2 regions of the Shewanella sp. SM21 genome follow, and region 2 is predicted to be linked to the other one. Evidence: riboswitches for the same ligand, from Rfam matches in the RefSeq annotation. Region 2 holds a riboswitch; the other holds the start of a gene.
What was found. A riboswitch is a leader RNA that binds a small molecule or an ion and turns the genes downstream of it on or off. The one in region 2 is predicted to bind cyclic di-GMP.

Region 1: linked by a shared signal. The riboswitch ahead of gbpA (N-acetylglucosamine-binding protein GbpA) and the one ahead of L5L94_RS06720 (glycosyl hydrolase family 18 protein) in region 2 are both predicted to bind cyclic di-GMP.

What each region holds. Positions count from the first base shown of each region.
Region 1 is NZ_JAKKRL010000010.1:3,627-16,224, forward strand. Features, by position in the region: gene L5L94_RS14465 (aromatic amino acid transport family protein) at 1-625, opposite strand, end outside; gene gbpA (N-acetylglucosamine-binding protein GbpA) at 1,187-2,632, opposite strand; cyclic di-GMP riboswitch class I at 2,756-2,855, opposite strand; gene L5L94_RS14475 (TMEM165/GDT1 family protein) at 3,266-3,820, shown strand; gene norR (nitric oxide reductase transcriptional regulator NorR) at 3,871-5,478, opposite strand; gene norV (anaerobic nitric oxide reductase flavorubredoxin) at 5,705-7,234, shown strand; gene norW (NADH:flavorubredoxin reductase NorW) at 7,227-8,393, shown strand; gene katB (catalase KatB) at 8,509-9,984, opposite strand; gene L5L94_RS14500 (YgjV family protein) at 10,312-10,554, opposite strand; gene L5L94_RS14505 (PaaI family thioesterase) at 10,651-11,088, opposite strand; gene L5L94_RS14510 (hypothetical protein) at 11,194-11,649, opposite strand; gene exeM (extracellular exonuclease ExeM) at 11,760-12,598, opposite strand, start outside.
Region 2 is NZ_JAKKRL010000004.1:127,795-140,392, forward strand. Features, by position in the region: gene L5L94_RS06690 (hypothetical protein) at 1-715, shown strand, start outside; gene L5L94_RS06695 (DEAD/DEAH box helicase) at 917-2,218, opposite strand; gene L5L94_RS06700 (methyl-accepting chemotaxis protein) at 2,580-4,148, opposite strand; gene L5L94_RS06705 (HD-GYP domain-containing protein) at 4,680-5,945, shown strand; gene L5L94_RS06710 (aminopeptidase P family protein) at 6,132-7,919, opposite strand; gene L5L94_RS06715 (ROK family protein) at 8,313-9,098, shown strand; cyclic di-GMP riboswitch class I at 9,449-9,537, shown strand; gene L5L94_RS06720 (glycosyl hydrolase family 18 protein) at 9,651-12,257, shown strand; gene L5L94_RS06725 (FKBP-type peptidyl-prolyl cis-trans isomerase) at 12,390-12,598, opposite strand, start outside.

The DNA of each region.
Region 1 (12,598 bases), on a different contig from region 2:
CGCCATCGAGATAACGCACTAAAGTGGCGATACAGACGTGGAAACCAAACGAAGTAAACACTACGGGAATTGCCGCCATCCAATTGCTGGTCATAGACTCGGCAATCGCGCCAGTTGCCATGCTAGCAATACTGACTTCGGGCAATAAAAATAATACCACCACCACGAGCAATAGAATCATTAACGAAAATAGGAAACGTGAAACTTTATCGACCCAAGCAACACCTAGCGCCGCAAAGCCACCGAGCACGAGTGTAAATAACAACACTGCGACTTGATTATCGAGCACGATATCGAACATGTTCTTCGCTTTAAGCACTAATAACGAAGAGCCGCCGGTGAGATAAGCCGCGGTCAAGGCAAATAATAAACTCAGGAAAGAAGCACCTTGAATTATTTGACCTTTTTTACCCAGTAACTTACCCGTAATAGCATGCACGTTATCCCCCACGCCAGTGCGTAAGTTAATTTCGAGCATAAGTAATGAGGTATAGGCGGACACGCCCCAAATAACAACGAGTAACACTAAAGCAGGGATAATACCTAAAGCCGCTGTGGCTAAAGGTAACGCTAACATACCTGCGCCAATGGCCGTCCCGGCAACGATGGCGATCGAGCCTAACATTTTTGAATTCACACAATAGTCCTGTTCAATAATTAATTATTATTTTATTTGAGTAAGATTTGAACCGATAAAGCCTTGCGTCTTAAATCGAAATAAGCGACACATCACTTAAAGCATCCAATCAGATCTCGACCTAGCAGATCAATTGGCCCCAATAGCTTTTGAATGTTTCAACCCAGTAGCCATTGAGGCTAACTAAATCGATTATTGAAAAATGGCATGACTTTCAATTGTGATAGCCCAAATTAATGTACCGATATAAGCATCGATTAAATAGATAGTTTGGGACATTAACAGAGCCAAACCCAGTGGGCAAGCCAGTTGTGAACAAAGAAGGGTAGCAAACGGTACGGTAACAACTTAATAGCGCTGTGATAAACGAAAATATACAAGCCAACAAAATCGCTACCTTTGTTGAGAATACCTGTAATCTTGTATTAGGCTCGAATCAAAATAAAGCCGGTCTTTTTCCATCCGATGCAGACAAAAAGGGCTTAAACACACGGATATGTTTAAGCCCAATGACACCTTTTTGAAGCTAGGTTAGCTCAAAAAGTTAATTTACAGCTCAGTCCACGCCATAGCCCAAGAAGCGCCAACACCTGGTTCAAATCCTGTGGCAGAAGCCGACCACTGCACGCAATAGCCGCTATAAGGGAATGGCTTACATTGATACACTTTGCCATTTTTAGGCTGTAACACTGTAGTACCTGCAACGTAACCTTTCACGCCTGCTGGGAATACAAAATCAGCTTCTGGTGCAGGAGCTTGATCCTTTAAGAAGAGATCAAAGTTCTGCTGAATAACATCACCTTGCTTAGGCTCAGCTTTTACCTGCAAATGATAATGCCCAGCTTTAGGCTCAACGACGTCTAACACTAAGCTAGCACTGGTATTGTTAACAGTTTGGCTCACAAAACCTGCCGCTGTGCCATCATGGCTAAACAAATACGCTGACACTAGCATCTCGGCGTTACTGGTCACATCAAAGCTGACCTTCGCCGCACCATCGATAATTTGATAATCGTCGGCAAGTGAAGTGACTTCTAAGCTGTTGCCCGGAGCAGGAGCTAAATCAAATCCTACTTCGACACGCTCAATACCTGAGTTTTTCGCTGTAAAAATGTCGTTTTTGCCATACACAGGCTCAATCACACCCGATGCATTTTGTTGTCCCGCTTTTAACTGGGACTGCTGGGCATTAATCGCGCTCGCTAATAGGAAAGGCCAATTTTGTTTATCACCTTGAGTCGCATCACTAATGGTAATGACTGTTTGCTTAGCCGCTTGCTCACCATTGGCGTCAAACACCCGGGTCATCACTTTATCGCCTGCTTTTAGATCGAGTGACGGATTGATATCCCCCACATCTTGCCATTCACTCGGCACAACAGGACCCGAGCCCAAGTTCACATCGATAGCATTGTAGAAACTATTCGTCGTATCTCCAACTTCCCACACGGCCAAGATCACTTGATAACCACTGCGACCTTCTGGCACGTAGCAGTCATGGGTCACTAACTTAGGCGGCTGTTCCATACCACCATCAACTACGCAAAAGGGTGCTAAGTCAAAGCTCGCTCGGCTCAAAGCTTGGTTTGGGTTCCAATCTTGGCGAGTTAAATAGTAACGCCAATTACGGGTGACATGGTTTGCTGTGAACTGCCAACTGAACTTATTCCAGCCCGCTTTAATATCCGTCTTTGCCCAACGGCTCGGACTTTGTTCATCCAAAGGTGAAAAAGCACCATTGCCAGCACTCGCCAGTTTGCCATCAGCAGGACCTGATTCAGGAAAACCCGATGGCCCCTCAACACTTTGCGGCTCCCATTGCACCGCGCCACAATTGGCATTTTTACCTGTTTTACAGGCATATGAACGCGATTCAGGTGCCACAACATAACCGTGCGCCTGCGCAGAGATACTCACAAACGCATTCGTCGCCATTACTGCCGCGGCCAATAAACTCAATTTAGAAATAGGGGAAAAAACAGTAGGATTTGCCACTTTAATGCACTCCATTGATTGCCTATCATCCTAAACATAATGATAGGCTTAGATATAAAAGTGGTATTTGGGCAAACAACAGCATTAAACAGCAGTCGTTTATCTTTCACAGAAATCGAATTCTGCGGCAACTCCGCTATCTTAGTTCACTAAAAAATCCATTTACAACCTTAGACCGGAAGCTTTGCGTCCTAACTTTTCAATTAGTTTGCCAAATACAGTCGTTATCATTGAGTCACTACGAGTTAACAGTATGTAACCAAGTAGAAATGACTTGGCTAAATTAGCAACAAAAGACAACGTTGTCAAAAAATAATTCATTTATATTCATTAAGTTACAGAATGTGGATCGGTATTTTTCTGACACCTGTCAAACATTTATCAGCACCTACTGTTATAAACTCGTGCTTGAAACTAAATCTTACCTAGGTATAATGCCCACCTCGCTTCGGGGGAGTAGCTAACTGGATTTCGAGCCATCGTCATCTAGGGTGAACATCAACATACTTGGCAACATGCCATGGTGTTCACAGCAAATCATAGATTTGCCCAGCAAGACCTGAGCACAATGACCGCACCTAGGGGTGGACGGTTTATTGTGCTTATGTCATAACCACCCCTAAAGGATCACACTTGGAAGCCCTACTTGCCTCAACCTTTACGGTTGCTATCGCTGAAATTGGTGATAAAACTCAATTACTTGCACTAATCCTCGCCGCAAGATTTAAAAATAAAACCGCCATTATTTTAGGTATTTTGCTGTCGACATTATTTAACCATTTTGCCGCAGCTTGGATTGGCCAATGGGCCATTAACTGGGTAAGCCCAGATCTTGCACGTTATTTAGTGGCTGCGTCATTCTTCGCGATCGCTCTTTGGGTGTTAATCCCCGATAAAGTCGATGCAGAAGAGAGCCGTTTCTATAAAATGGGCCCCTTTCTCGCCACCTTTATCCTGTTTTTTATCGCCGAAATGGGGGATAAAACGCAAATCGCAACTGTGGTATTAGCCGCAAAATACGATTCATTAACTATGGTGGTTGCTGGCACAACCTTAGGCATGCTGCTTGCTAACGTACCCGTAGTGATCGCAGGCCACTTCAGCGCCGAAAAATTGCCTATGTTGTGGATACACCGTGGCTGCGCCATATTGTTCGCACTACTGGGTGTCGCGACCCTGTTCTTCTAAGAATCGAGGCAGGGGTTTTGCTGCAGAATAAAATTTCTTCACGCAATATTTTATTCTTTTAAACCTAACCTTTTTGCAAGTCGGTGCAAATTACCTGTATCGATTTGCAATATTCTTGCACACGCAGCCCAATTTTGTTGATTCGCGGCTAAAACTTGGCGAATAAGTTGACGCTGATATCTCTCAGTCGCAGCCTTAAGCCCCAGCATAACACTGGAATTATCTTGCGATTGTCGCTCACGACAGGCCGACTCAGACCTAAATACTAATTCACTGGCTGGCGTTGCGGCATCTGATGGTCTATCTTCGTCGACTGTTCTGTGTGCTTGATTCATCAAAGAATCGAGCTGAAAATGTTTATCACTTAAGCTGATGTAAGCCGTTTTTAGCTCGGCTTTCGCCAACACCGCAGCCCTGTGTATCGCATGCTCTAGCTCACGCACATTACCCGGCCATGTGTATTGCTCTAATAACTGCTGCGCTGCGGGTGTGATATTGATATGGGTGAGTCCTAACTTCGCTTTACAACGTTCAAGAAAAAAACCTGTCAGCATAACAATATCTTGCCCACGCTCTCTTAATGGTGCTACGTGGATAGGAAATACGCTCAACCTATGGTAAAGATCGAAACGAAAGCGCCCTTCCGTTGCCTCTTGGTGCAAAATTCGATTAGTGGCAGCAATAATCCGAGTATTCACTTTTAGGCTCTTATCACTGCCCACTCGCTGTAATTCACCGTATTGTAAAACCCTCAATAACTTAGCTTGCAGCCCCAAGGGAAGCTCCCCGATTTCATCTAAAAACAAGGTCCCCTTGTCAGCGAGTTCAAACTTGCCTTGCCTATGACTGATTGCCCCCGTAAATGCCCCTTTTACATGCCCAAATAACTCGCTTTCGGCGACGGACTCAGGCAGTGCAGCGCAGTTCAAATAGATAAGTGATTTATCGGCTCTGGTCGATTGATTATGTATCGCCGCAGCCACTAACTCCTTACCCACCCCTGTTTCGCCGGTAATTAATACCGATAAATCAGTGCCTGCCACAGCACTTATCTGCTGCTTTAGCGATTGGATCTGTGTGGATTGCCCTATGATCTCCTGCTGACTAGCAGGACGATTGAGCACCTCAGTGCCATTGGAAACTTCAACAACTTGGGATTCTAGCTGTTGCATCAATAACGCAGTATTAAGACTGGCTGCGGCCAGTGCGCTGATCACACGCAACTCGCTATCACTAAAACCATCAAACTGATGAGGGTTGAAACCATCAATGGTGAGCGCCCCAATTAAGCGATCGTTCGCGATTAGTGGTAAACCAATGCAAGCATGTACATGTAAGTTCGCACTATGATGTGGAATTAAACCATCATACGGATCGGGAAGTTCACTGTCGGCAGGGAAACGAACCACATCGCCAGCACGGGCGATAGCCTCTAATCTCGGATGCTCACTAATTTGAAAGCGCCGCCCTAACACTTCGGCAAAGAGCCCATCTATCGCCAAGGGGACAAATTGCTGCTCCCGAAATGCCAATAATGCCGCAGCATCACAATTGACACGCCGCCTGACCACTGCCAACAAACGCTCAAATCTGTCTTGCGTCGACACGCCGACAGTTAAATCTAAGGCTAACTGAGTTAAATCAGCATGGGCACTCATAGCACATCCACAGTCAAATAAAGTCATATTGACAACAGTGTAATGTCAATTTGACCAATATCAAATTGTCATTATGACACCAACAAGTGATTTCAAATGTTGAAATACGTTAATACCAATAAAAATCAACGCCTTACAATGTTGGCATAGTGAGTGCAATAAGAGATTTAACTAAATAAGCAAGATTTACGTAGCGCATTCATTATTAATTATCACAGGTGTATTTATGACTATTCATGTAAAAAACAATATCCACTGGGTGGGTCAACGCGATTGGGAAGTGCAAGATTTTCATGGTACTGAGTACAAAATAACTAAAGGCACAAGCTACAATAGCTACCTTATCCGTGAAGAAAAAACCGTGTTAATTGATACAGTTGATCATCGTTTTAGCCAGCAATTCTTACAAAATCTTGAAGCTGAAATTAATTTAACCGACATAGACTATATTGTGATGAACCATGCAGAGGAAGACCACTCAGGCGCCCTGACTGCATTAATGGCCAAAATTCCTAACACTCCAATTTACTGCAGTGAAAATGCGGTCGACTCCATTGTAGGACATCACCACCACCCAGAATGGAATTTCATTACCGTAAAGACAGGGGATAGTTTAGCGATAGGCAATGGTAAGCAACTGATATTTATCGAAGCACCTATGTTGCATTGGCCAGATAGCATGATGACATACCTCACCGAAGATGCGGTTTTATTCAGTAACGATGCCTTTGGCCAACACTATTGCGACGAACATTTATTCAATGATGAGGTTGATCAAAATGAATTAATGGAACAATGCCTACGGTACTACTCAAACATTTTAACGCCCTTTAGCAGCCTAGTGACGGCTAAAATTCACGAAGTATTAAGCTTTAATTTACCTGTAGATATGATCGCAACTTCACACGGCATTGTGTGGCGTGATAATCCTGCCCAAATTATTCACCAATATTTAGCTTGGGCCGACGCTTATCAAGAAGACCGCATCACGATTTTCTACGACTCTATGTCCAATAATACTCGCATGATGGCCGACGGTATTGCTCAAGGTATTCATGATGTTGACCCCAATGTAGCAGTAAAAGTGTATAACGTCGCACGTCATGATAAAAACGAAATCCTTGCACAGGCATTTAGGTCAAAAGGTATTTTAGTCGGCTCATCCACCATGAATAATGTGATGATGCCTAAAATTGCCGCCATGCTTGAAGAAATCACGGGCCTGCGTTTTCGCAATAAAAAGGCGGCAGCTTTTGGTAGTTATGGCTGGAATGGCGGCGCAGTCGATAGAATTCACACTCGTTTGATGGATGCTGGTTTTGAAACCTCGGTGGGATTAAAAGTCAAATGGCGTCCCGATCGAGATGCGATGCAAGAATGCCGTCAGCACGGCCAGCGAATCGCGCGAGAATGGGCATTGCGGCCCCTTGATAGCGCGAATAGTCGCTCTATCATTAATCAAGTCATGTCAAAACCTAGCCAAGCCACCACGGCCAGTCAAACAGCTGAAAACACTGCTACTAATAACGTCCCTGTGACGGCACCGATTGCAACAAACGCGTGCGAATTAAATGATACACAATCAATGATTTGCACCGTTTGCCAATGGGTTTACGACCCTGAAAAAGGAGAACCTAATCAAGATGTCATTGCTGGCACACCTTGGACTCAAGTGGCCGAAGACTTCCTCTGTCCCGAATGTGGCCTAGGTAAAAGCGTTTTCGCTGTCATAAAAAATGAGGTGACTAATGCCTAAGCCAATCGTCATTATCGGCAGTGGATTCGCGGCATATCAGCTAGTCAAAACACTGCGACGTTTAAACCGCGAACAACCGATTACAGTTATCACAGCCGACTCTGGTGACGAATACCATAAACCAGATTTAAGCCATGTGTTTAGCCTTAAAAAAATGGCGTCAGACCTCATAAAATTGACCGCGACTGAATTTGCACATGAGCAACAAATTGATGTAATAAATCACTGTGAAGTCATAAAAATAGATAAAGTTCGTCAGGTAGTCTGTTGCCATCAAGGACGCGAAATTGCGTACAAAAAATTAGTGCTTGCCACGGGTGCACGGCCCTTTATTCCACCTATAGAGGGAGATGGCGTCGATATCATCCACACAGTTAACAGCTTAATAGAATATCAGGCCTGCGAAGCAGACATCCATGGCGCGAGGAGAGTACTGGTTATCGGTGCTGGTTTGGTCGGAGTTGAACTGGCAATGGACTTAGCAACTGCAGGTAAGCAAGTGTTTTTGGTCGATCCACAAGCGAGCTTAATGCCGAATATGCTACCCGAAATGTTAAACCACAAACTGACCGCTGTACTAAAGCAGCATAACGTCACAGTGCAATTGCAAACCCGAGTCAGCCAACTGCAACACCAAGATGGCAGTATCTCTGTGTGCCTAGATAATGACCAACGGTTTATTTGTGATGCGGTTATCTGTGCAGCCGGACTGATCCCTAACAGTCAACTTGCCCAGCATGCGGGGCTAGAGGTCAATAAAGGTATCGTCGTTAACGAATGCTTACAAACCAACGATGCCCATATTTATGCGCTAGGTGATTGCGCCCAAATCAACGGCCAAAATAGGGCCTATTTGCAACCTGCGTTACTGAGCGCCAATGCGCTGGCGAACACATTACTGAACCAACCGACAGCAGTGAATTTTCCCGCCATGCTCATTAAAGTGAAAACGCCACTGTTACCTATGCAGCTCAGCGGTATAACAGTGAATGGCGTCTATCGCTGGCAAGTCGATATTGATGCTCAAGGAAGCTGTATTAAAGCATTCGACGTGGATGAAACATTTATAGGATTTATCGTAACCGAGGATAAAATGCAGCAAGCATTTGGATTGTTAAAGCAGCTAAATAGCCCTAATGCAGCGCTCATCGCGGCCTAAGAGCACATTAACGAGAATGTTAATATTGTTGTCGCTGATAATAAAAACTGAGTAGAGGCTTTCTACTCAGTTTTATCGTTTCCACTATTATTCAAACATTCGCAACAGCAACAGTTTAAAGACCTAATGCCGCTTTAATACGTTGTCCGTAATCCGCATCGGCTTGAGTAAAATGCGCCACCATACGTTGCTGCACATCTAAACTCGCTTGACTTAATGAACCCGAAATTGTTGCCACTAGGCGCGCTTTCTCAGCTTCAGAGAAGATGCGATACAAATTACCCGCTTGGGTATAATCGTCTTGGTTATAACGACTGTAACGCGCCGCTTCACCTTCTAAACGCAATGGTGGTTCGCTAAAGTTTACTGGCTCAACCAAGGCATCAGCAGTGCTGTTCGGGCCATAGTTTGCCGAAGCATCAGCACCAGTTTGGCTGCCATGGTAAGGACATTGTGTACCCGCCATCGCACCTGCACGTTGATGGTGATTTGCCTTAGCGGCATGCGGGCAGTTCACTGGCAATTGGTTGTAGTTAGCACCAATGCGGTAACGCTGCGCATCGGCGTAGGCAAATAAACGCGCTTGTAACATCTTGTCTGGTGAAGCCCCGACGCCTGGGACCAAATTGCTCGGTGCCAATGCCACTTGCTCAACTTCAGCAAAGTAGTTTTGTGGCAGACGATTCAGCTCTAATACACCAATCTCAAGTAATGGATAGTCGCTATGCGGCCAAACCTTAGTTAAATCAAATGGATTGATATGGTAAGTATTGGCATCCGCCTCAGGCATAATCTGCACATTAACTGTCCAACGCGGGAAGTTACCATCAGTAATAGCAACCACCATATCGCGCTGCGATGAATCGGGATCAATCCCTTTTAATTTATCAGCCTGTTCATTGGTTAAGTTGACCACACCTTGCTGCGATTTAAAGTGGAACTTCACCCAGAAACGCTCGCCCTTGGCATTCCACAGCGAGAAAGTGTGTGAACCATAACCGTGCATTTGACGGTAGTTCGCCGGAATACCACGATCCGACATCAAAATGGTCACTTGATGCATGGCTTCTGGGTTCAATGACCAAAAGTCCCACATAGCCTGCGGATCTTTTAAGTTTGTCTTAGGATTACGCTTTTGCGTATGGATAAAGTCTGGAAACTTAATCCCATCTCGTAAGAAAAAGGTCGGCGTATTATTACCCACGATATCGTGATTACCACGGGCAGTATAAAAACGTAAACCAAAGCCACGTGGATCGCGCTCTGCGTCGGCAGAACCCATTTCTCCACCTACGGTTGAGAAACGAATAAAGGTTTCGGTTTGCTTACCAACACCATTGAAATGGTCAGCAATGGTGTAATCGCTTAAATCTTTAGTCAGCGTAAATGTGCCGTAAACCCCAGTACCTTTAGCATGCACGATACGCTCAGGAATACGCTCACGGTTGAAATGGGCTAACTTTTCAATTAAATGCCAATCTTGTAATAGCAGAGGACCACGTTCACCCGCCGACAGTGAGTTTTGATCGTCGGCCACTGGGGCGCCGTTTTGGCTCGTTAAGTACTGACTTGTTTGATGTTGTTGACTCATGCCCTGCTCCTTAGTCTTGATTGCTGGTTAACCAGGTTTCAATTAAATCGTAAATGGTGGCCATGGTTTATCTCCTTGGCTGGCGACGTGTTGTCGATAGAGCAAGAATAGAGAATTACCACTTGAGAATAAAACGATTAAACTAGATTTATACAATCTAAAAAAAAGATTAAAAATGAGTTTAGCAAGACAGTTAATGAATTACACGGACTCACAGCCAATGGTCCGCTCACATCACTTAAGATGCTGTTGAAAAACCAAATAGCTGCTCAGGACAATGGAGCGAAGTGCGGTGCGAGAAAGCGGAGTTAAGCTGATACACTGCCATTAACTGCTGGATAAGTCGGCTTCACGATAAAGCTTAACCAAATAATAAGTGTCAATCAGCACGATAAAAAAGTTAACTAAGGCAACAGGATAAGCCCCAATTGCCACACCGTAGGCCACAAATAAAGCCGCACCAATGAGATTCCACCAGCGCAGTTTCTTAATGTTTGACATCATCAGTGATATTGCAACGACCACTGAAGCTAAATAACCAACCCATTCCCAAATTGTAGCGTTATCCATATCCAATCCTTATCTATATATTATTTAAATCAAACGATTGATACGCCATTCACACCACAGGTAATAAGCTGGCTCATTGCATTTAGCATTTAGCATTTAGCGTTTAACGACAGCCGCCGTCATCCGTGAAATACAAGTCAGTTCACCCGCACTGTTGTGGATTAAAATCTCCCATACAGAGCTGCGCTTCCCTAAGTGGATAGGCTTAGCCGTGGCGGTTAATACCCCATTACGGGAAGCCCGTAAGTGGTTAGCGTTAATTTCTTGACCGACACAATAGTACTGCTCAAAATCCACCGCGAAATTTGCCGCATAGCTGGCAACGGTTTCAGCAAGCGCGACATTCGCGCCACCATGCACTATGCCCAAAGGGTTATGCACCGCCGGACTGGCTGGCATAGTGGCCTTCATGTAATCGTCGCCAATCTCACTGATCTCAATTCCTAAAGTCTGCATCAAGGTGCCTTTGCCACCCATACCGGCGTCTAAACGCGCGCAATCCTCTAACGTTACAGCTCTAAACCAAATACTCATTGCAACTTCCTAGTCAATAAAACCAATCAGCAGTTTACTGTGAAGTGGATGAAGTTCAACTAGTTTACTCTCAGCTGGTCACATCAATATCAGCAAAAATAAGGCTCAAACTAACCAAGATTTAACGGTACTTAGCTGACTAAACCAGACAAGAAATAATCCCCACACCACGACTACACTTGGCATAATTAACGCGTCAGCTCCTAGCACCACAGCCGCTTGCTGAATGCAAAATACATAGGTCATTTGCAACAAAATAGCGATAAGCGAGGCGACCAACACTTTATAAGCAATTAATTTTCTGAATAACAATAATAGGCATCCTAGAACCCCTGAAACCACGGCAAAGCCAAACACAGCATCAACCCAAATTGGCGTCGTTTCATAGAGTTTAATTTGATCTGGGCTCATCTGTGCGAGTGCATCTGGCGTCATAGTCATTTGCATCACAAAAGCCATCAGCCCCATGATATTCCACAACAAACTGAGCGTTGCGACAAAGTAAAACCACAGTGGCGCCTTGATATTCATGGTTTTCAGCGGATTTGAGGTGGTATCCATACTCACTCCTAATAAAAACTGAAAAAAAGAGATAAAAAAGGGATGGTTAACCATCCCTTTGTTTCAGTCTAGCTCACAAATTGCACTTGTGAGTTAACCCCATATACAGGTTAACGGCGACGACGCTGCAAACCAAACAAGGACATCAGTGCTAAACCTAAATAACCTAAAGCACCGCCATCATCTTTAGGCTTTGGCTCAGGTTTTGGCGGCACTACTGGCGCAGGATAACTTAAAGCAACAATCACAGGATCATGATCCGATGCAGAAAAAGCATTTTCAGATTTAGCCAGATCACCAGAGAACTTCTTACCGTATTCAAACAGGCTAGATTCCACTGAGTTGATATGCCAATCTTCAATATCCACTAAACGTTTGGCTAGGCTAGCATTGGCTAAAGCATGATCTAAGTTACCTAACTCGCCGTTATAGCTATAAGAGAAAGTGCTTGCACCGTGGGCTTTCGTGTTCAAGTTGATAAAGCCATAACCTTTTTCAATCTTGCTGCCTTGGCGCTCAAACACTTTGCCGTCGAGCGTCGTCCACGAAGCGGTCAGGATGTCACGCTCTGACTTGCTCGCATCGAAGTCGGTTAGTACACGGATAGGATCCTCCATACCATAGGCATTCATATCACCGATGATCAGTAAGTCGCCTTTCACGTCTTTTAGCGTTTCACCCAAGACTTTGGCTGCAGATACGCGGAAAGCATTACACTTGCCCTGTTGATCGGCAGGATCAACTGACTCTTCGAAGTTAGCCCAATCTTCTAAACAGCCTGAGCCTTTAGATTTCAAATGGTTAACGACTACGGTCAGAGACTCATCATGGATTTTAAAGGTTTGCGCTAAGCTGTGACGTTGATAAGCATCATTGCCAGGGTTAGTCTCAGTTTTGCCATCTTTTGTGCGAGTCACGCTGCCAGCACTGGCGTGCTGTTCTGGAGTAC
Region 2 (12,598 bases):
GAGTGGCTATCCGGTCAACGACCGAGTTAAGCTGAGTCATGATGATGTGGTGCTCGGCTATAAAGCGATACTAAAGCAGCCGAATCTTGCGCTGGAGAATTTACTGGCGGCCTATTTATGTGGTTTTTCAAGCTTCCCTCGCGGTCGTCAACCCATTCTCAGTTATTTGTTTGCTAAGGCGCTACCAGAACATTCGATGGCAACCGATAGTGACATTTGTCCTGTGTGTTCCATCAAGCGCGTTAACTGGATTGAGCAGGGACAAGAAATCTTTTCCTGTTACGCTGGCAGTGTGTGGAACGAGCGCTGGGCGCACAATCTCATAGAATTACAAGAGTTTTGTACGCTATCGCCTTGTAAACCCAGTATAGAGGATGTGGCCATCTTCAGTGCATTAATTGAAGCTATCCGTCAGGCTCCTTTAGATGAAACACCCGGAAAACTCGAGCAAAGGGTGAAGAAAGCCAAGATTATTCCTCAATTTAAAAAGTACAGTTTCCGTGGCCAACTGACGGTGTTAGCTGAGCTTGGCATCATGCCAAATTCCTATGTTACGCCGCTTTATGAAGCATTTACGCCATTTGAAGCGATCTGCAATATCAAATACTCGGGCAGTATCCGCTCTGACATCATCTTACCGCTAGCGGGTTGGCGCGGCGAAAATCCCATTGATGAGCAAAGGCTTAAACAGTTATTTGGTGGTTTTTTCGAATAAGTGATCGGCCTCAGTTATGTAGGCTAAGTATTGACTTCGTCACAGAGTTCGGACTGAGATAAGCCATCTTTGAGAGCGAGTCACTCTTATAGCCTATGGTTTATAGCTCATTAATTCGGCTCAATAAAAAAGCGTCCCTTGGGACGCTTTTTGCTTTAATAACGAGACTGATAGGCGAGGTGCATTGCCTATGTTAGTTGTTTATTTCAGCTTTTTCGCTTTGCTCGGTGCTTGACCCACCTTCATTTTTACGCGGCGGCCCTGCATGTTTTTCTCAGCAGCAACTTGAGCGCCGACGTTGTCGGTTCTTTGTTGCTTTTTGGCAAAACTGCGGCGGGTTTGCAATTGCTTTAATAGCAATTCGCGGCTGCCAACTTCATAACCTGGCACAGTGACGCGGCGAATCTGTTGACCAATCAATTTTTCGATATCGGCTAAGGTGCGCTCTTCTTCGCGGCTCACAAATGAAATGGCTACGCCAGTTTTACCTGCACGGCCTGTACGACCGATACGGTGTACATAATCTTCGGCGAGGAAAGGTAAGTCATAGTTGACTACGTATTCAAGGCTTGGAATATCCAGACCACGGGCGGCGACTTCGGTGGCAACCAGCACCCGAACATCACCCGCCACAAACTCACGCAGTGCGCGGCGACGACTGCCTTGGCCTTTTTCACCGTGGACCACTTCAGATGGGATACCATCTAAGTTTAATTCTTTGACTAGCGTATCGGCGGCTTCACGGGTCGCAGTAAATACCAATACCTGTTGCCAGTTTTTCTTGCCGATAAGCTCAGAAAGCAGTTCGCGTTTACGGCGTTGTTCAACCGGATAAACTACTTGGCTAACGGTGTCGGCTGTAGTGTTTTGTTTATCAACGCTGATTACTTGCGGTTTAACCATCATGTCGTTGGCGAGTTTTTTCACCGCACTTGAGAAAGTGGCCGAGAATAACAAGTTTTGACGTTTCTTATTTACCGCTTGAAGGATTTTTTGGATATCGGCGCTAAAGCCCATGTCGAGCATGCGATCGGCTTCGTCTAGCACTAAAAAGTCGACGTTCGACAGGCTTAAGTTACAGGCGGTAAGGTGCTCAAGTAAACGACCAGGGGTGGCAACAATCACATCGGCGCCGCGTTTCAGCTTTTGCGCTTGAGTCTCAATCTTTACGCCACCGTAAATGGTTAATACGCTAAAGTTTAAGTATTTGCAGTAAGCCGTAACGTTGTCAGCCACTTGAGCTGCAAGCTCACGGGTCGGCGTAAGGATCAATACGCGGGCATTCGACTTTAGCGTTTCGCTTGGCTTTTCAACCATCTTTTGCAGGATCGGCAGCGCGAAAGCGGCGGTTTTACCCGTACCGGTTTGGGCACTGGCTAAGACATCTTGGCCGCGGCGGATAGCAGGTATCGCTTGCTGCTGAATAGGCGTCATTTGTTGATAACCGCAATCTGAGATAGCGCGCAAAATCTCGGGGGAAAAACTAAAAGATTCAAATCTCATTTTGGATTCCTATCGTTCACTTATTCAAACATTCAAGCGCCACTAGCCTCTTTATCACTCGTCTAAAGGAGAGAGGTGTACCGGCTGGCTCATTCTTCCACACAGATTTTATAAGAAAAATGGCGGGCGCGGAGTATAGCAAAAATTTCGGTTAAAACCTGTACTTTTTAGTGTTTTGGCATTTTATCTGCATCATTTCATCAGGAGGGGATAAAAGGCTTGGTACTGGTTCAGGTGGGCTAGGTCTTATTGATCTATACAAGGGTTGAGTAAAATATGGACTCAACAATACGGATTAAAGCTCGCTATATTAGAAAATACCGCAACCTAGGCTGCGGTATTTTGGATCTTGCATTTATGTTTAACCGAAGGTGCGCCTCAGGCCAAGGGCTTTTTCGGCATTGTGTTTAAGAAGATGGGCGGCATCACCAATCAGATGGGTTGCAGCTAAGTTCTCGGCGCTGGCATGGGTGATGGAGTGAATATTACTGGCGATCTCATTGACCACTTGACGCTGTTGATCGGCTGCCACTGCATTTTGTTGGGCAAAGGTGTGGATGTCACTCACTTCTTGGTAAATGGTGTTTACATTGTCGGCGGACAGCTGAATATCGCTGGCACAACGCTCCGCATGTTGACGGCTTTGTTCCATTTCTTTGGCCCATGCGTTGAGCATAGTGAACATCTTATCGACACTCTTAGAAATACTGTTCGTTGATAGCTGGGTTCTGCTCGATAGCGCGCGAACCTCATCGGCAACCACGGCAAATCCACGGCCTTGTTCACCCGCACGGGCAGCTTCAATCGCGGCATTGAGGGCGAGGAGATTCGTTTGCTCGGCAATAGAGTCAATTTCGCCCATCGCATTAGCGACTTGCTCGGCTTCTTTATTTAATTGATGGGCATTGTTGGTGGCATCGGCAACAGACTTTGCCAGTTGCTCCATTTTTTGAGTGTTGGCCTTCATGTTGGCACTGCTTTTAAGGCAGAGATCATAGGCGGTATTGATGCTGGTGGACGTGAGATGTGTATTCTGCGCCACTTCTGTGATGGTTGAACTCATTTCTTCCATCGCGCCAGAGAGCTGTTCTAGCTGACTTTTCTCTTGATCTAGGCTGACATAGGTTTGCTCGGTCGCGACCACTAATTGATCGGCAATGGCATGTAATTGATTGGCTTGATCTTGGGTGCGCCCAAGTACGCCATTCATTTTGGCCTGTAGCATGATGAGCTGGAAATCGAGAATAGAAGAGGTATCTGCACCCGAGTAAATGTAACGACTGATAGAGTCATATTTGGTTTGCATTTCAATCAGTTTAGCGGGAATACGAAAAGCCTCATCGTAGAAAATGGCGAGGTTTAAACTCATCAGAATCGCCCCTGCGATAATCACGCCCCAGCCCCAAAAGTAGCCAGCGATCAGTAAACCTGTGGAGGCGACAACCGCAGATACGATACGTTTTTGCATTAAACTTAAGGGTTTAGGAATGGATTTGTCTAATTTGAGTCTTTGGTAAATCTCATTAGCTTTCGTGACGTAGGCGGCTTGAGGCTGAATGCGCACCGATTGGTAACCGACAATAGTGCCGTTTTCAAACAAGGGCGAAACAAAGGCATCGACCCAATAGAAGCCACCATTTTTACAGCGGTTTTTGACTATGCCGCGCCAAGATTGGCCTGACTTAAGTTTTTCCCACATTTCTTTAAAGGCGGCGCTCGGCATATCCGGATGGCGCACCATATTATGGGCACTGCCAATTAATTCTTGATCGCTATAGCCTGATACTTCGGCAAAGCGGGCATTGACGTAAGTGATGATACCGCGAGTATCAGTGGTGGAAATGAGTTCATCTTGTGGTGTTAAGCGGATTTCTTGATCTGATCTCTGTGTATTAACTATTTTATTTGCTGAGGCGTTACTCTGGCTCATTTAGTGTGTCCATTCAGGGCCGATGTGGTTCATTAGGGTTCAGGACGCGGTGTTAGGCGCGAATTTTATTGTGCTGACTCTCATCGGAGTAAGCTTGTTATGTGATAAGAGTATCATTTTTGTGTGGGTATAGGAGAGCGGTTTCTCATGGCTGACTGGTGAAAATCAATCGTTCGTCGTATTTATAAGCTATTGCAATATATAAAGTTTTTAAGTAGCGAGAATGTGGAGTTAAACGAGCGTTTATCCTGTTAAATCGTTAATTCTAGTATTTTGTATAGGGTTATTCTTTTATGTCTTGAGTGGGTATTTGTCATTCATCTTAAATATAAATTATGTTCGATGATATTGGACTAATGTCGTTGATTCGGCTTGATATCGCAGTATTCATGGAGCGCTTTATTGGCCTTAGTCTATTCTTTAATGGGCAACAAAAGATGGTTTATTTTTCCTTGCTTCAGTGGTGTATCTTGATTTTGCTCTTCTAGTTTATTAGCTCACAGCGGGAATGCTACATAAGAGGAACTTCCCATGGCGATATCACTTAGGCGTGGTGTAACTAAATTAGCCACAGCGTCCTTGGGAACAGCGGCGGCACTGCCACATTGGCGACGTTTGATTTTTGAACGTTTATTTGGCTTTCTAGCGATTCTCTGCGTGCCTGTATACATCACTAGTGTGTATTTATGCGTCATCGCCGATCTCTGGTTTATGGTGGTATTTGATACGCTGGCTTATCTGTTTTTACTGCTTTTACTGTATTTTCCTAAGCTTGCTGATAGTACGCGTTTTGGCTGTGGCTGCTTGCTGGGTTATGCAATTGGCATCGGTTTTTTAATTGCGATTGGCCCTTCGGGAGCAGGTTTTTTCTGGTTATTTATTTTCCCGCCGTTAGTCGGTATATTTTTAGGAAATCGAGCCAGCTTATATGCCCAGTGTTTGAATGGGCTAAGTTTGGTATTGATTGGTTTTGCCTATCATTTTAATTGGCTCAATTGGCCTGAAACCCAAGGTTATAGCGTCGGTATTTGGGCCGTTGTGGTGGTCAATTTTATCGTGACCAATGCCATGTTGACGTTAACTATTACTTATTTATTAGGTAAGTTGGCTGACGCACTCGATTCAACCTTAGCATCACGCCAAGCTACCGTATTAGGCTTAGCTAAACTCGCCGAATACAGAGATAACGAAACGGGCGCGCATTTGCTACGTATGCGGCAGTATTCGAAAATGCTCGCGTCGCAGCGACTACTGGCCGCCAATCCTCCTGCAGAATTGAACGAAGATTATATTCAAGACATTAGTTTGTCGGCCATTTTGCACGATATAGGTAAGGTCGGTATTGCCGATGCGATTTTGCTTAAACCGGGTAAACTAACGCCGCAGGAGTTTGAACAAATTAAAGCTCATCCTGTGATCGGGGGACAAGTGCTACGCAGTTTGTTGGAATATGCGCCCCAATGTACTTTTATTCAGATGGGCCGCGATATTGCTTCGGGTCACCATGAAAAGTGGGATGGTAGTGGTTATCCCCTTGGTTTGAAAGGTGAAGATATTCCGCTTTCGGCGAGGATAGTGGCCCTAGTTGATGTTTATGACGCGCTGACTTCTCCCCGATGTTATAAGCGGCCCTTTAGCCACCAAGAGGCTATCGACTTAATTATTGAAGGCAAAGGTCAGCATTTCGACCCTGAATTAGTCGATTGTTTTATTGAAATTCATCAGGACTTTGAAGTGTTGTCTAAAGCATCGCTGGATGATGCTTATCAGCCGATGGCACAACCTACTATGGTTTAGCGACTCATGTTTTTAAATCGTGTTTTGAAATCGTGTTTTGAAATCATGGTTTTGAAATAAGACGTGGGTTTTAAAACACACAGATAGCGCTAAAAAAACGCCCAATGCTAATTGCCTTGGGCGTTCTATTTTATAGCGCGTAAGTGACTAAAATAACGACTTAAATTGCTACTTATCAGCGGAGTGCTAAATTGCTTTAGTCACTTGAGTTAACCAAGCCAATTCATCCCCTGACATCAACGGAGAAAGTGTATTGAATACTTGCTGATGATAAGCATTAAACCAGTCTATTTCCCCTTGCGTTAACAGGCTCTTATCAATAAGGCGCGCATCCATAGGGATCATAGTCAACGCATCGAATTCATACATTTCACGCTCAGCCCCTTTAAGTGCTTCACAGTGTTGCACTACGACGAGGTTTTCTAGGCGAATACCGAAATCGTCGGTGCGGTAGTAACCCGGCTCGTTGGAAAGCACCATGCCGGGCATCAATGCGATACCGTTGACATTTTTACCTATGCGCTGCGGACCTTCGTGCACACTTAAAAAGTGACCCACGCCATGGCCTGTGCCGTGATCGTAATCAAAACCATGTTGCCATAAATATTGGCGGGCGAATGCATCGAGCTGCTGGCCTGAGGTGCCTTTCGGGAAGCGAGCTTGGTCGAGGGCAATATGACCTTTTAGCACCAGCGTAACCATTTTTTTATGCTCATCGGTCACTTCACCTATCGCAATGGTACGGGTCACATCTGTCGTGCCATCAATATACTGAGCGCCAGAATCCACTAAGTAGATGCTGTCCATTGTCATCATGGCTGGTGTGCCATTGTTGTGATTGTAATGGCACATAGCGGCATTAGGACCGGCAGCTGAAATCGTGTCGAAACTTGGCTCGCGGTAACGCTCATCTTCTAGGCGAAAGCTTTCCAATTTATCCGCAAGGGTGCCTTCATCGTGCATACGATTGGCTGCCACTTCGGCATCGAGCCATGCAAGGAATCGACTCACTGCGACGCCATCGCGGATATGACAGGCACGCATGCCGGCCAGTTCTGCGGCGTTTTTCTGCGCTTTAGGTAAAGCGACAGGATCGATTCCAGCAATTAATTTTGCTCCTGCCTCACGGGCAATGTTTTGTGCCCAAGCGTTTGCAGAATTCGGATCGGCAAGTAGTTTTACATCCTGCATGCTGGCGAGTGTATCGGCAAGAGATGCCTCGTCCTTAAAGCTTACGCCAGCACCAACATGCTCCTCAATGCCCTCTGGGAGTTTGCTTAAATCGGTGAAAAGCTGCATATCGCCATTGGCGTGGAGCAGGGCACTGCCGAGTACAACGGGCAGGCGTGGTACATCATTGCCGCGAATATTGAGTAGCCAGCAGAAAGAATCTAAGGCGGCGATTAAGGCGACATCACCACCGGCTTTTTTTACTAATGCACCAATTTCAATGCGTTTTTGCAGGCTGGTTTTACCAGCACTCTCGTTGCTAAACAAAGTGATAGGCGCGTTCGACTGTGCTGGCCGATTCTGCCAATGCAAATCGATAGGGTTTTGTTCAACTGCAACTAATTCGATTTGGGATTTATTTAAGGTTGCTTTGGCATTGTCATACCAAGCTAAGGTGTGTAAGCGCGCATCGAAACCAACGCGAGACCCTGCTGGTAGCGTGTCACATAACCACTCAATTTGTGGTGTATCGGTTAGGCTTTCATAACTGAAAAGTGTGGCATCGACTTGCAAACGAACTTGAACCGTATAGCGGCCATCGGTAAATATTGCGGCTTTATCTTTCAATACGATAGCCATACCCGCCGAACCGGTAAAGTTGGTTGCCCAGTACAAACGTTCGTTATGTGCCGGCACATATTCGCCCAGATATTCGTCGGCACGGGGAATAATAAAAGCATCGAGATTAGCAGATGTTAATTCGTTACGAATAGCACCGAGACGGTTAGCGATTGATTGTGACATAAGGGCTCCAATTAAGACTGGCATGCTATGCGAGTCGGTAGGCGAAGATCGCCTAAGGATGAGTAGGTTTATGTTGATTTGAGTTTTAACCGGCTCGGATTATCGCAAGTCTAGCGCGCTAGATGCAAGGGTAGCGAATAAAGGATTTTGTATACAATCGTGAATTTGTGCAGGTAAGACGCTTGAGGTTATGGAGTTTATTGTTAATTTATTTATGTGATTTTGAGCATGAAAAGTGAATTAAATAAAAGGTTGGTCATGTTTTAATTAGGACTTGTTCCTTAAAAATTAGCAACTTAAGTTTTATTCAATCGCTAACATTTGGACCCTATGCTAACATTTGCCATCTCTACTCGGGGTCAGAGTGGGGCACATGTATCAGTGGAGTAAGCGATGCAAATACTAACAATAGATGTGGGCGGTACCAAAGCCCTGTTCGAACTTCATCTCGCGGGACATACAGAACAATATAAAATCCCCACAGGTGAAGGTTTTAAAATTGAAGAGTTAAATAATCAAATCGCGGCGTTTGAACGTGATTATGATTTACAGCATTACCAACTAGCGATTGCCGTACCTGGACTGGTACAAAATAATCGTTTGGTTTCTTGTAAATCTTTACCTGGACTCAATGGATTGAGCTTCGATACAGTCAAAACCCAGGGTGAGCTTAAGTTTATCTGCAACGATATCGATGCGGGTATGCAAGCGACTTGTGATGCCAAATATGCCTGTGAGTTATTGGTCATGTGCGGCACTGGGATCGGTATGTCTATTGCCTTTAATGGACAAGTCTTTACGGGAGCGACGGGCGTGGCGGGGGAGTTGGGGCCTTGTCGCGTGATGACCGAATCTGGCGAGTTTAGTTTAGAGCAACTGGCCAGTGGCGATTCAGTGCGCAGCCGCAAAATCTCCACTCAGGATGATTTATATCGCGCGGGCAGTTATCTCGGCATGGGATTAGCGTGGGCGGTTAATTTATTTAATCCCAATCGAATTTGGCTCGCTGGCGGTATGATGAATAGCGCTCCTTACTACAAAGGCTGTCTCGAAAGCTTAAAGAAAATGGCATTGAGCGCGCCCTTAGCAGAGATGAAAATCAATCGTGTCGATGATATGGAAACCTTGGTTTGCCGCGGTTTATCTGTGATGCTCGCAAGGGACTACCCCCGCGCATAAGAATAATAAATGCCCCGCGCATAAGGATCATAATGTTGCTCGACAATGGTTTGCGCCATGAATGTTTAGTGATTGAGGTTTAGCTGCATAAGCGACGTAAATTGTGAAATATAAAGCAGGACTTATGATGCCTTTGGCATATCGAGTCCTGTTTTTTTTATTCTTAAAGTATTCAGATAATCCTCATTATCCAAAGTAAATATTAGCGATAGTTTAATTTGCATAATTCCTTTCCTATCAGATGCCTAGTTCTATTTACGATTTTAGCCAATAACACAGTTGATAATATTTTGTTGCAATTTTATTGCGCTTACGCTTATGCTGATATTTGCAATGACAACGTTGTCATTGTGTGTAAAAGGCAAACCAGTTGAAAAACTGGGACGCAAAGCCTCCGGTCTAAGGGTTCGTCTGTACCTATGATAGCGGGGATACCACAGGTTTTTCTTCGTGCAGTTGTCAGTCGTTTTGCATGGTTTTAAGAGAGTGTTGTTTCCTGTTTACGCTTTGTTTGCCTTATTGATTCATATAAAAATTCAATAGGGATATCTCATGTTCAAGACTCAAATTTCAACATCAGCCTTGCTAGTGGCATCAGCGCTGGCATCTACCATCAGTGCCAGCGTTTTTGCAGCAGCGCCCGGTAAACCGACTTTAGGTTGGGGCGAAACTAAGTTCGCTATTATTGAAGTGAATCAAGCGGCTACCGCTTACAATCAATTAGTTACGGTGAAAGATGCCGCCGACGTCTCCGTCAGTTGGAACCTTTGGAGTGGCGATGTGGGCAATAAAGCCCAAGTGTTGCTCAACGGCAATGTGGTTTGGGAAGGCCCATCTGGCGCGTCGGGAACCGCTAACTTTAAGGTGAACAAGGGCGGCCGTTATCAGATGCAAGTACAACTGTGTAACAGCGATGGTTGTACGGCGAGTGATGCTAAACAAATCCTCGTGGCTGATACTGACGGCAGCCATTTAGTGCCACTCAATGCTCCCCTAAAAGAAAACAACCGTCCCTATGCTAATAAATCAGGCAAAGTGGTGGGAGGTTACTTTGTCGAATGGGGCGTATACGGCCGTAAATTTCCGGTCGATAAGATACCTGCGCAAAACTTAACCCATATTTTATATGGCTTTACCCCAATTTGTGGTGGTGATGGCATCAATGATAGCTTGAAAGAAATCGAAGGCAGTTTCGAAGCGTTGCAACGTGCTTGTAGTGGTCGTGGTGATTTTAAAGTTGCGATTCACGATCCTTGGGCGGCGATTCAAATACCGCAGGCGGGAGTGAGTGAGCATTCAGATCCTTACAAAGGTAACTTCGGTCAATTGATGGCACTTAAGCAAGCACATCCAGATTTGAAGATTTTACCTTCGGTCGGTGGTTGGACCCTCTCGGATCCCTTCTTTTTCTTTGGTGATAAAACCAAGCGCGATATCTTTGTCGCTTCGGTGAAAGAGTTTCTACAGACATGGAAATTCTTCGATGGCGTTGATATCGACTGGGAATTTCCAGGGGGGAATGGCGCTAACCCAAATTTAGGTAATGCCAATGACGGTGAAACCTATGTGACTCTGATGCGTGAACTGCGGGCAATGCTTGATGAACTAAGCGCCGAAACGGGTCGTACCTATGAGCTGACCTCTGCTATTAGCGCAGGTGACGATAAAATTCAAAAAGTCGATTATCAGGCTGCTCAGCAGTACATGGATTACATCTTCTTGATGAGTTACGACTTTAATGGTGGTTGGACTAATACTGAACTCGGCCATCAAACCAATCTGTATGAAGCGAGTTGGGATCCCAATACTCGTTACACCACAGCTAATGGCGTTAATGCGCTGTTAGGCCAAGGTGTGACCCCAGGGAAAATTGTGGTCGGTGCCGCTATGTATGGCCGCGGCTGGACAGGTGTGAATGGCTACAGTGGTAATAATCCTTTCACGGGGACGGCAACGGGCAAAGTAAAAGGTACTTGGGAAGCTGGTGTGGTGGATTATCGTCAGATAGCGAACGATTACATGGGAAGTGGTTGGACTTACAGCTATGACGAAACGGCCGAGGCGCCATCTTTGTTCAAGGCATCTACTGGCGATTTAATCACTTTCGATGATGCTCGTTCAGTTAAAGCTAAAGGGCAATATGTGCTTTCTAATCAACTTGGTGGGCTTTTTGCGTGGGAACTTGATGCCGATAATGGTGACATTCTGAATGCCATGCACGAAGGTTTAGGCCATGGTGAAGGCACCACTCCGCCAGTGAATAAAGCGCCCATTGCCAATGCTGGCGCGGATGTGAATGTCACCGGTCCCGCCGATGTGACGCTCAATGGTAGCGGTTCGCGCGATCCTGAGAATAGCGCGCTGACGTATTTTTGGACGCAAGTGTCTGGCCCAACAATTACCATCGCGAATGCGGATATGGCGAATGCGACTATTCAACTGGGAGCAACCCAAACCGATGTCGCCTATGGTTTTAGCCTTAAAGTCACCGATCCTGAAGGGCTATTTGCCAGCGATACTGTGCTGGTGACGAACAAGGCTGATACGCCTAATCAAGCACCTGTAGTGACTCTGGCTCCGACTGCGACAGTTGAAGCGGGTAAAACCGTCAGTATAGTGGCGAATGCCTTCGATGCAGATGGTGATGCCTTAACCTACGCTTGGACTGTGCCCGCAGGCGTGTCGGCAATCGGACCAAATAGTGCCACGTTAGTCGTTACTGGCCCCAATGTTACCGAAGCGACCCTCTATGGTTTGAGCGTGCTGGTTTCCGATGGTGCCTTAGATGCGAGTGCATCGACGAATCTGACCGTGACGCCAAAAGTGGTAGGTGGTGGGTGCGATGCAACCGATCCCAATGCCGGTAACTATCCTGCTTGGCAAACCAGTGTGGTGTATAACACGGGCGATACTGTGAGTCATAGTCAGTTGGTATGGAAAGCAAAGTATTGGACGCAGGGTAATACGCCATCTCGCATCGCAGACCAATGGCAGCTACTCAGCCAAGTTGATCTCGGTTGGGATGCGGGTGTGGTGTATAATGGCGGTCAAACCACCAGCTATAACGGTCGTGTATGGAAGGCGAGTTACTGGACTAAAGGTGATGTACCGGGCGTTGCGGCGGTATGGGTTGATATTGGCGCGGCAACCTGCCAGTAATCATCCAAAACTTTGATATTATTGGTTAAAAAATAAAGCCCTGCGAAGATTCAGGGCTTTTTTCTTTATTAAGCGTTAGGTTTTTTTATGAATACAGCCGAATGCGTTAAGACAGACTCATTGAAGACTGATTTAATCAATCTTAAGCAGTTCCACATCAAAAATTAACACAGAACCACCACCAATCTTGCCCGTACTACGGTTACCGTAGGCGAGTTCACTGGGAATAAAAAAACGCATTTTATCGCCAACAACCATAAGCTGTACGCCCTCGGTCCAACCTTTAATCACCCTATTAAGCGGAAATGCGATGGGTTCGCCGCGATCAACCGAACTGTCAA